2 regions of the Bradyrhizobium huanghuaihaiense genome follow, and region 1 is predicted to be linked to the other one. Evidence: predicted binding sites of a transcription regulator. Region 1 holds the regulator's gene; the other holds the start of a gene.
The links. The regulator HrcA, encoded in region 1, represses chaperone genes, less so after heat shock. The targets are predictions, from matches to a motif close to GTTAGCACTCNCNNNNNGNGAGTGCTAAC.
Positions count from the first base shown of each region.

Region 2: the regulator HrcA is predicted to act here: its motif matches at 2,054-2,082, upstream of N2603_RS05980 (co-chaperone GroES).

Region 1 is NZ_CP104172.1:175,687-180,103, reverse strand. It holds gene rdgB (RdgB/HAM1 family non-canonical purine NTP pyrophosphatase) at 1-388, opposite strand, end outside; gene rph (ribonuclease PH) at 400-1,113, opposite strand; gene hrcA (heat-inducible transcriptional repressor HrcA) at 1,295-2,383, shown strand; gene grpE (nucleotide exchange factor GrpE) at 2,480-3,097, shown strand; gene pncA (bifunctional nicotinamidase/pyrazinamidase) at 3,217-3,939, opposite strand; gene N2603_RS00795 (hypothetical protein) at 4,203-4,417, opposite strand, start outside.
Region 2 is NZ_CP104172.1:1,274,936-1,279,352, reverse strand. It holds gene N2603_RS05995 (L,D-transpeptidase) at 1-74, opposite strand, end outside; gene N2603_RS05990 (protein phosphatase CheZ) at 391-1,176, shown strand; gene N2603_RS05985 (hypothetical protein) at 1,337-1,858, opposite strand; gene N2603_RS05980 (co-chaperone GroES) at 2,174-2,470, shown strand; gene groL (chaperonin GroEL) at 2,621-4,252, shown strand.

The DNA of each region.
Region 1 (4,417 bases):
GCGCGGAGACGAAATGCGCGCTGCGCTTCGCAGGCGTGGTCGCGCCCCGTTCCTGCAGCAGCCGCTCAATCTGCGCCATCGCGGCGTTGAAATCCTTGGTCGGACCGGCCCAGCGCGCGCTGTAGATTCCGGGTGCGCCGTCGAGCGCTTCGACGACGATACCGGAATCGTCGGCGAAAGACGGAAGCTTGGTCGCGCGCGCGGCCGCGATCGCCTTGATCGTGGCATTGCTGCGGAAGTCGTTGCCGGTCTCCTCGGGCTCGTCCAGGCCGAGCTCACCGGCCGACACCGCCTCGATCCCGTACGGCGCAAGCAGCTCCTTCATCTCGGCGAGCTTGCCGGGATTGTGGGTGGCGATGACGAGCTTTCCGGTGATTCGGCGGTGCATGGGCCTATTGACTACGCGACAGCCAGTTTCTGCAAGTCCACGAGACGCGCGACGCCCTTGCGCGCCAGCGCCATCAGCGCCAGGAACTCGGCTTCCGTGAACGGCTCGCGTTCGGCGGTGCCCTGCACCTCGATGATGCGGCCATCGCCGGTCATGACGAAATTGGCGTCGGTCTGGGCTTCCGAATCCTCGGCATAGTCGAGGTCGAGCACCGGCGTGCCGTTGTAGATGCCGCAGGAGATCGCGGCGACGTTGTCGCGCATCACGTTGGCCTTGATCATGTTGCGCGCCTTCATCCAGCTGATGCAGTCGGCGAGCGCGACCCAGGCGCCGGTGATCGAGGCCGTGCGCGTGCCGCCGTCGGCCTGGAGCACGTCGCAATCGACCGTGATCTGGCGCTCGCCGAGCGCTTCGAGGTCGACGATGGTGCGAAGCGAGCGCCCGATCAGGCGCTGGATCTCGACCGTGCGGCCGCTCTGCTTGCCGGCCGAGGCCTCGCGGCGGGTGCGTTCGGAGGTCGCGCGCGGCAGCATGCCGTATTCGGCGGTGACCCAGCCGCGGCCCTGGCCCTTCAGCCACGGCGGCAGGCGGTCTTCCAGCGTAGCGGTGACCAGCACATGGGTGTCGCCGAATTTCACCAGGCACGAGCCTTCCGCATATTTGACCACGCCGCGCTCCAGCGTCACGGGGCGCAATTCGTCGGGCGCACGGCGGCTTGGCCGCATGGGAAATCCTCCAAAACTCTCGGAAAAGGGCTGTTCGCGGTGCTTGTAGGGGGGGTGAGGGTATGCGGCAAGGGGGAAGATCGGCGCTTATACGCCCCCGGTTTTCCACCCCGCAAACGCCACGCTTGTCAGAACCGTCCCGGATGGACAAATTATGAGCATCTGAGAGGAGTTACCGTCTGTGGCCCATCACGATCCGATCCATCTGATCGCGCCGCGCGCAGGCCTCGCCCAACTCAACGAGCGTTCCCGCGACATCTTTCGTCAAATTGTCGAAAGCTATCTCGCGACCGGCGAGCCGGTCGGCTCGCGCAACATTTCCCGCCTGATCGCCATGCCGCTGTCGCCGGCCTCGGTCCGCAACGTCATGGCGGACCTGGAACAGCTCGGCCTGATCTATGCCCCGCACACCTCGGCGGGCCGGTTGCCGACGGAACTCGGGCTGCGCTTCTTCGTCGACGCCCTGATGCAGGTCGGCGATCTCACCGAGGCCGAACGGCAGTCGATCCAGAGCCAGCTTGCCACGGTCGGCCAGGCCCAGTCGGTCGAGGCGGCGCTGGACCAGGCGCTGACGCGGCTGTCGGGCCTGACCCGCGCCGCGGCGGTGGTTTTGACGCCGAAATCCAATGCCCGGCTCAAGCACATCGAATTCGTCCGCCTGGAACCGGAAAAAGCGCTGGTGATCCTGGTCGGCGAGGACGGCCAGGTCGAAAACCGCGTGCTGACGCTGCCGCCGGGAGTTCCATCGTCCGCGATCACCGAAGCCGGCAATTTCCTCAATGCCCGGATTCGCGGCCGAACCCTGGCCGAGGCGCGGCTCGAGCTCGAAACCGCGCTCGGACAAGCCCGCGCCGAGCTCGATCAGCTGACACAGAAAGTGATCTCGGCCGGTATCGCCAGCTGGTCGGGCGGCGAGAGCGAGGACCGCCAGCTCATCGTCCGCGGCCACGCCAATCTGCTGGAAGATCTGCACGCGCTGGAGGATCTGGAGCGGGTGCGCCTGTTGTTCGACGATCTCGAGACCAAGCGCGGCGTGATCGACCTGCTCGGCCGCGCCGAGACCGCCGAAGGCGTGCGCATCTTCATCGGTTCGGAGAACAAGCTGTTTTCCCTGTCGGGCTCCTCCACCATCATCTCGCCGTATCGGGATGCCGCCGGCCACATCGTCGGTGTTTTGGGCGTGATCGGGCCGACGCGGCTGAATTACGCCCGCGTGATCCCGACCGTGGACTATGCCGCCCGCATCGTCAGCCGGCTTCTGGGGGGCTGACCGGCATTTGCGCCGATCACGGGCGCTTGATTTTCGCGCGCTTAGGCACGATATCCGGGCCAACAATCCCTGGAAACGAGTTCGAGATTAGAGCCGATGACCGAGCAAGACCGGCAACCCGAAGACACGACTGCAGCGACCGGCGAGCCCGTGGTGTCAAAACCCTACATCATGCCCGACGATCCCGAGCCCGGCTCGGTCGAAATGTTGCAGAAGGAAGCCGCCGAGGCGCGTGACCGCATGCTGCGGACGCTGGCCGAGATGGAGAATTTGCGCAAGCGCACCACCAAGGAGGTCGCTGACGCCCGCCTCTACGGCATCACCGGTTTTGCCCGCGACGTGCTCGACATCGCCGACAATCTCCAGCGCGCGCTCGATGCCGTTCCGGCCGAGGCCCGTGCCACCGCCGATCCCGGCCTGATCTCGCTGATCGAGGGCGTCGAGCTCACCGAGCGCTCGCTGCTCAACGCGCTGGAAAAGCACGGCGTGAAGAAGCTCGATCCGCTGGGCCAGAAGTTCGACCCGAACTTCCACCAGGCGATGTACGAGGTGCCTGATGCGTCGGTGCCGTCGGGCACCGTGGTGCAGATCATGCAGGCCGGCTACACCATCGGCGACCGCGTGCTGCGCCCGGCCCTCGTCGGTGTCGCCAAGGGCGGCGCGAAGGCCGCGCCTGCGGCGAACAACAACGAGTCGAGCGGCGCGACGAACTGAGTGTTGACGTCATTCCGGGGCGGCTCGCAGAGCCGAACCCGGAATCTCGAGGTTCTCAGGTGCGCAATTGCGCACCGGAGTTCGATGCTGCGCATCGCCCCGGAATGACTGATTGGCACCTACGCGCTCACCGCAATATCGCTCGACTGAATCCGCTTCACGCCGGCCTTGGCCATGTCGGCCCAGGCCTTTGCCAGCGAGCCCTGGGTGTCGATGCCGCGGCAGGCGTCTTCCACCACATAGACCTCGAAGCCGGCCTTGCGCGCGTCCAGCGCGGTCCAGGCGACGCAGAAATCCGTCGCAAGGCCAGCGACGAAGACGCGCTTGATCTTGCGGCCCTTCAGGTAGCCGGCGAGACCCGTCGAGGTCTTGCCGTCGGCTTCGAGGAAGGCCGAGTAGCTGTCGACGTCCTTGTGAAAGCCCTTGCGGATGATGAGCTCGGCGTGCGGGATCGACAGGTCCTTCGATAGCGCCGCACCATCGGTGCCCTGCACGCAATGGTCCGGCCACAGCACCTGCTTGCCGTAAGGAAGATCGATGGTCTCGAACGGCTTCTTGCCGGAGTGGACTGACGCAAACGACACGTGGCCGGGCGTGTGCCAGTCCTGCGTCATCACCACGTTCGAAAATGCTTTTGCGATTCTGTTGATGACGGGCACCACCTGCTCGCCTTCCTTCACCGCGAGACTGCCGCCGGGGAGGAAGCAGTTCTGCACGTCGATCACGAGCAGCGCGGACGCATCGTCCGGCTTGATCGATGCCGCTGCAGGCAGCGCGGTTGGCGCGAGGGTTGCCAGCGCCGTCGTTCCAAGCGCCGCGAGGATTTGTCGCCGATCCAGCATCGTTCGTCTCCCTCCAGGATGATCCAACGGGAGGGAAGCCTAGTTCCGTTCGTATACGAACAGAAGCCCGAAAATGCAGCCGGTATTGGTGAGGGGTTGGGCTGCCAGCCAACGCGTCGTCGTCCCGGCGAAGGCCGGGACCCATACGCCGCAACAATAGTTTTGCGAAGACTCGGAGTTACCAGCTCGCCCTGCAACTACTCCCGGTGGTTATGGGTCCCGGCCTTCGCCGGGACGACACCGGGGTTGTTGGACGAGCGTGCCTACCCCTTCGGCTGAATCCCGTCGCGCACGGCGCGGAAGCGGGTGAAGGCGGCTTGCCACTGGTCGCGCGGGGCGCTGGCGATGATGCGCAGCGAGGCGCCGCCGCTCGAGAAGCGGATCCACTGCACCACGGTCACCGGCGTCTTGTCCTTGCCGCTGACGCCGTCGATCCGGGTCTCAAAACCCTGCTGGCCGTTGATGCGGATCGGCTCCG
Region 2 (4,417 bases), 1.1 Mb from region 1:
GCGCCGGCGCCGCTGGTGCCGGCAATGAAGGAGCAAGCGCTGCCGAGCAGCGCGACAGACATTTTCTTGAACATCGACGTACTCTGTACTGTTTCGTCTAGATCACATGCGTCGTGCAGGTCTGGTGGCTGATCCGCGCCCGCGACGTGGTCAATAAAAAGCAAAAGCCGTTTTGTTTGGTAAACGTATCAGCCGTTTCGATTCACCACGTCGCGAGCGGGCCTGCAATTTGGCGATCAGCGTTTATTTTCGATGAACGCCGCGCGAGCATGGTTAATCGCTTCTTTGCGCGCCGTCGCGCGCGGCCGCAACGACAGTTCCGGTTGTGAACTTCGTGTTAAATCGCTTCTGCCTACAAAGACGCGTGAGTGAGGTGGGGGGAGTGTCCTGATGGCTGTTCACCGCAAGCGTTTTCGTGTCGAGGATATCGCCGGTGGCGAGATGCCCATTCTAGATGTAACTGAAGAGGCAGGGCCGATGCACAGCGAGATCATGGCCGAGCTGCGCGCGATCCGCGCCCAGATGGCAAAGGGCATCACGGCTGCCCCGCTGACCGGCAGCGCCGCGATGGCGGCGATCGACGCGTCGACGGCGCATGAGCTGTCCGAAGCGCGCACCATGCTCGATACCTATCGGGCGCAGATCGAGCAGTGCGAGAAGCTGAAGGTCGAGCTCGACCTCATCCACGACGCCATCGACCGCACCAAGCGCGAGATCGCGACCCTGCATGGCAAGAGCTTCGACGGCGGCGAGATGGCCAAGGTCAATGGCGAGCTCGGCGCGGTGGTCGGCGGCACCGAGCAGGCGACCCAGCAGATCCTCGAAGCGGCCGAGTCGATCGACCAGGCCGCCAGCGCGATGTCCAAGGTGGACTCGGCCGATCAGCAGAAGCGGCTCGCCGACGACATCCAGGAACGCGTCATCTCGATTTTCGAAGCCTGCAACTTCCAGGACCTGACCGGCCAGCGCATCAGCAAGGTCATGACCACGATGAAGTTCATCGAGCAGCACATCAATGCGATGATGGAGATCTGGGGCGGCGTCGACGCGATCAAGGCCCATGTGCCGGCGCCGGTCGACCAGCGCAGCGAGGACGAGAAGCTCCTCAACGGCCCCAAGCTCGCCGGCGACGTCGGCCACGCCTCCCAGGACGACATCGACGCGCTGTTCGACTGAGCGGACGCGACATAGGGAAAAGCAAAACGCCGGCCCTGGGGCCGGCGTTTTTGTTTGCCGTCATTGCGAGCGAAGCGAAGCAATCCAGACCGTCACCCTGGAAAGACTCTGGATTGCTTCGCTACGCTCGCAATGACGAGTGGTTAGGCCGGAACCCCCATCACGCCCTTGGCGCGCAGCGGACGTAGACCATGTTGCCGTAGCGGGTGGCGGCGTCCTTGTCGATGAAGCGGGTGATCAGGACGCGGCCGTCGAAGGAGACGATCTCACGGTCCTGATCGCCGGGGGTGGGACCGGCCGGGCCGATATAGTTCTTGCCGCTGGGCGAGCCCTTCAGGCGCAGCTCCTGCGGCGTCGCCTGGTCCGCCAGATGCATGATCACGCCGCCGGAGGAGCCGGCGGTGATCACGTAAGGATTCTTGCACTGGGACCGAGCCGCGGCCTCGGTGCGGGCGCGGTCGGCCGGGTTCTGGAACGAGGCGAGGCCCCAGCGGCCGACGATCTCGTCGGCGCGGATGGTCGCCGGCATTTCCGGACCAGTGCCGGGCTCCGCCTCGGGCGGCGGCGACGACGAAGAGAACGACGGCAGGCTCATGCCGCCACCGCAGGCGCCGAGCAGCAGCGCCAGGCAAGAGGCAGCCGCCAGGTTGGCGACCGTGCGCGCGTGAGCTGAACTGATCATGGCATTCCCCCGAACAAGACCATGGCCGCACCCCTCCCGCAGCCAAGCGCAAAACCGCCGCCGGAGCAATGACGTCGTTTGACACGCCGGCGCTCCGAACAAATTTCCAATGCCACCATCCTATATCCGCCTCACCAATCGCTTAACCACCTTTGCTTGACAGGATCGCGGCCAAGCCATATTCCCGGGCGCACTATTAGCACTCGGAAAGCCCGATTGCTAAGCGCGCCGTTCGATCCTCGGGACGAGGGGGAACGGAAGCGCCGCCCCACCCACTTCCACTACTTCCGAAGCGAGCCTCCAAAGGGAAACGTCATGGCTAAATCCAAATTTCGTCCGCTGCATGACCGTGTCGTGGTCAAACGTATCGACGCCGAGGAAAAGTCCAAGGGCGGCATTATCATTCCGGACACCGCCAAGGAAAAGCCGTCCCAGGGCGAGGTTGTCGGCATCGGCCCCGGCGGCCGCGACGAGACCGGCAAGCTGATCCCGATCGACCTCAAGGTCGGCGACCGCGTGCTGTTCGGCAAGTGGTCGGGCACCGAGGTCAAGATCGACAACGAAGAGCTCCTGATCATGAAGGAGTCGGACATCATGGGCGTTCTGGCCTAAGGCCATCCGCCTGAACAGCCGCTGAATGCGCGACTGTTGTGCCCGGGCAAAAGCGCGAAGCGCGTCTTCGCGCTAGATGACCCGGGCATCCATCATTCCGCCGCACAGCACCAAACAAGACCCATCACGAAACACAAGGGATTGCAGACCATGGCTGCCAAAGACGTCAAGTTTTCCGGAGAGGCGCGCGACCGCATGCTGCGCGGCGTCGACATTCTCGCCAACGCCGTCAAGGTGACGCTCGGCCCGAAGGGCCGCAACGTCGTCATCGAGAAGAGCTTCGGCGCGCCCCGCATCACCAAGGACGGCGTCACCGTCGCCAAGGAGATCGAGCTCGAGGACAAGTTCGAGAACATGGGCGCCCAGATGGTGCGTGAGGTCGCCTCCAAGACCAACGACCTTGCCGGCGACGGCACCACCACCGCGACCGTGCTGGCCCAGGCCATCGTGCGCGAAGGCGCCAAGGCGGTTGCCGCCGGCATGAACCCGATGGACCTCAAGCGCGGCATCGACACCGCGGTGGCCGCGGTCATCAAGGACATCGAGAAGCGCGCCAAGCCCGTCGCCGCCTCCTCCGAGGTCGCCCAGGTCGGCACCATCTCGGCCAACGGCGATGCCGCCATCGGCAAGATGATCGCCCAGGCGATGCAGAAGGTCGGCAACGAGGGCGTCATCACCGTCGAGGAGAACAAGTCGCTCGACACCGAGGTCGACATCGTCGAGGGCATGAAGTTCGATCGCGGCTATCTCAGCCCCTACTTCGTCACCAACGCCGAGAAGATGACCGCCGAGCTCGAGGACGCCTACATCCTCCTGCACGAGAAGAAGCTGTCGGGCCTGCAGGCCATGCTGCCGGTGCTCGAAGCCGTGGTGCAGTCGGGCAAGCCGCTCGTCATCATCGCCGAGGACGTCGAGGGCGAGGCGCTGGCCACCCTGGTCGTCAACCGCCTGCGCGGCGGCCTCAAGGTTGCCGCCGTGAAGGCGCCGGGCTTCGGTGACCGCCGCAAGGCCATGCTCGAGGACATCGCGATCCTCACCGGCGGTCAGCTGATCTCCGAGGAGCTCGGCATCAAGCTCGAGAACGTCACGGTGAAGATGCTCGGCCGCGCCAAGAAGGTGGTGATCGACAAGGAGAACACCACGATCGTGAACGGCGCCGGCAAGAAGCCCGACATCGAGGCCCGCGTCGGCCAGATCAAGGCGCAGATCGAGGAGACCACCTCGGACTACGACCGCGAGAAGCTGCAGGAGCGCCTTGCCAAGCTCGCCGGCGGCGTCGCGGTGATCCGCGTCGGCGGCGCCACCGAGATCGAGGTCAAGGAGAAGAAGGACCGCGTCGAGGACGCGCTCAACGCCACCCGCGCCGCGGTGCAGGAAGGCATCGTCCCAGGCGGCGGCGTCGCGCTGCTGCGCGCCAAGAAGGCGGTGGGCCGTCTGTCCAACGCCAATGACGACGTCCAGGCCGGCATCAACATCGTGCTGAAGGCGCTGGAAGCTCCGATCCGCCAGATCTCCGAGAACGCCGGCGTGGAAGGCTCGATCGTGGTCGGCAAGATCCTGGAGAACAAGTCCGAGACCTTCGGCTTCGACGCCCAGAACGAGGACTATGTCGACATGGTCGAGAAGGGCATCATCGACCCCGCCAAGGTGGTGCGCACCGCGCTGCAGGACGCCTCCTCCGTGGCCGGCCTGCTGGTGACCACCGAAGCCATGGTCGCCGAGCTGCCGAAGAAGGAAGCTCCGCCCGCCATGCCCGCCGGCGGCGGCATGGGCGGCTTCTGAGCCCGTCCTCATCTTACAGCACCAACGAAGGCCGCCTCCGGGCGGCCTTCTTTTTTGCCGACCCTGCCCCGCCGCTTTCCGATTCAACCGGCGGCCAAAACCCACTACGGTGGCGCCGATTCTGATTGTTTGGGCATGATCCGCTCGGAAAACCGCGTCACACTT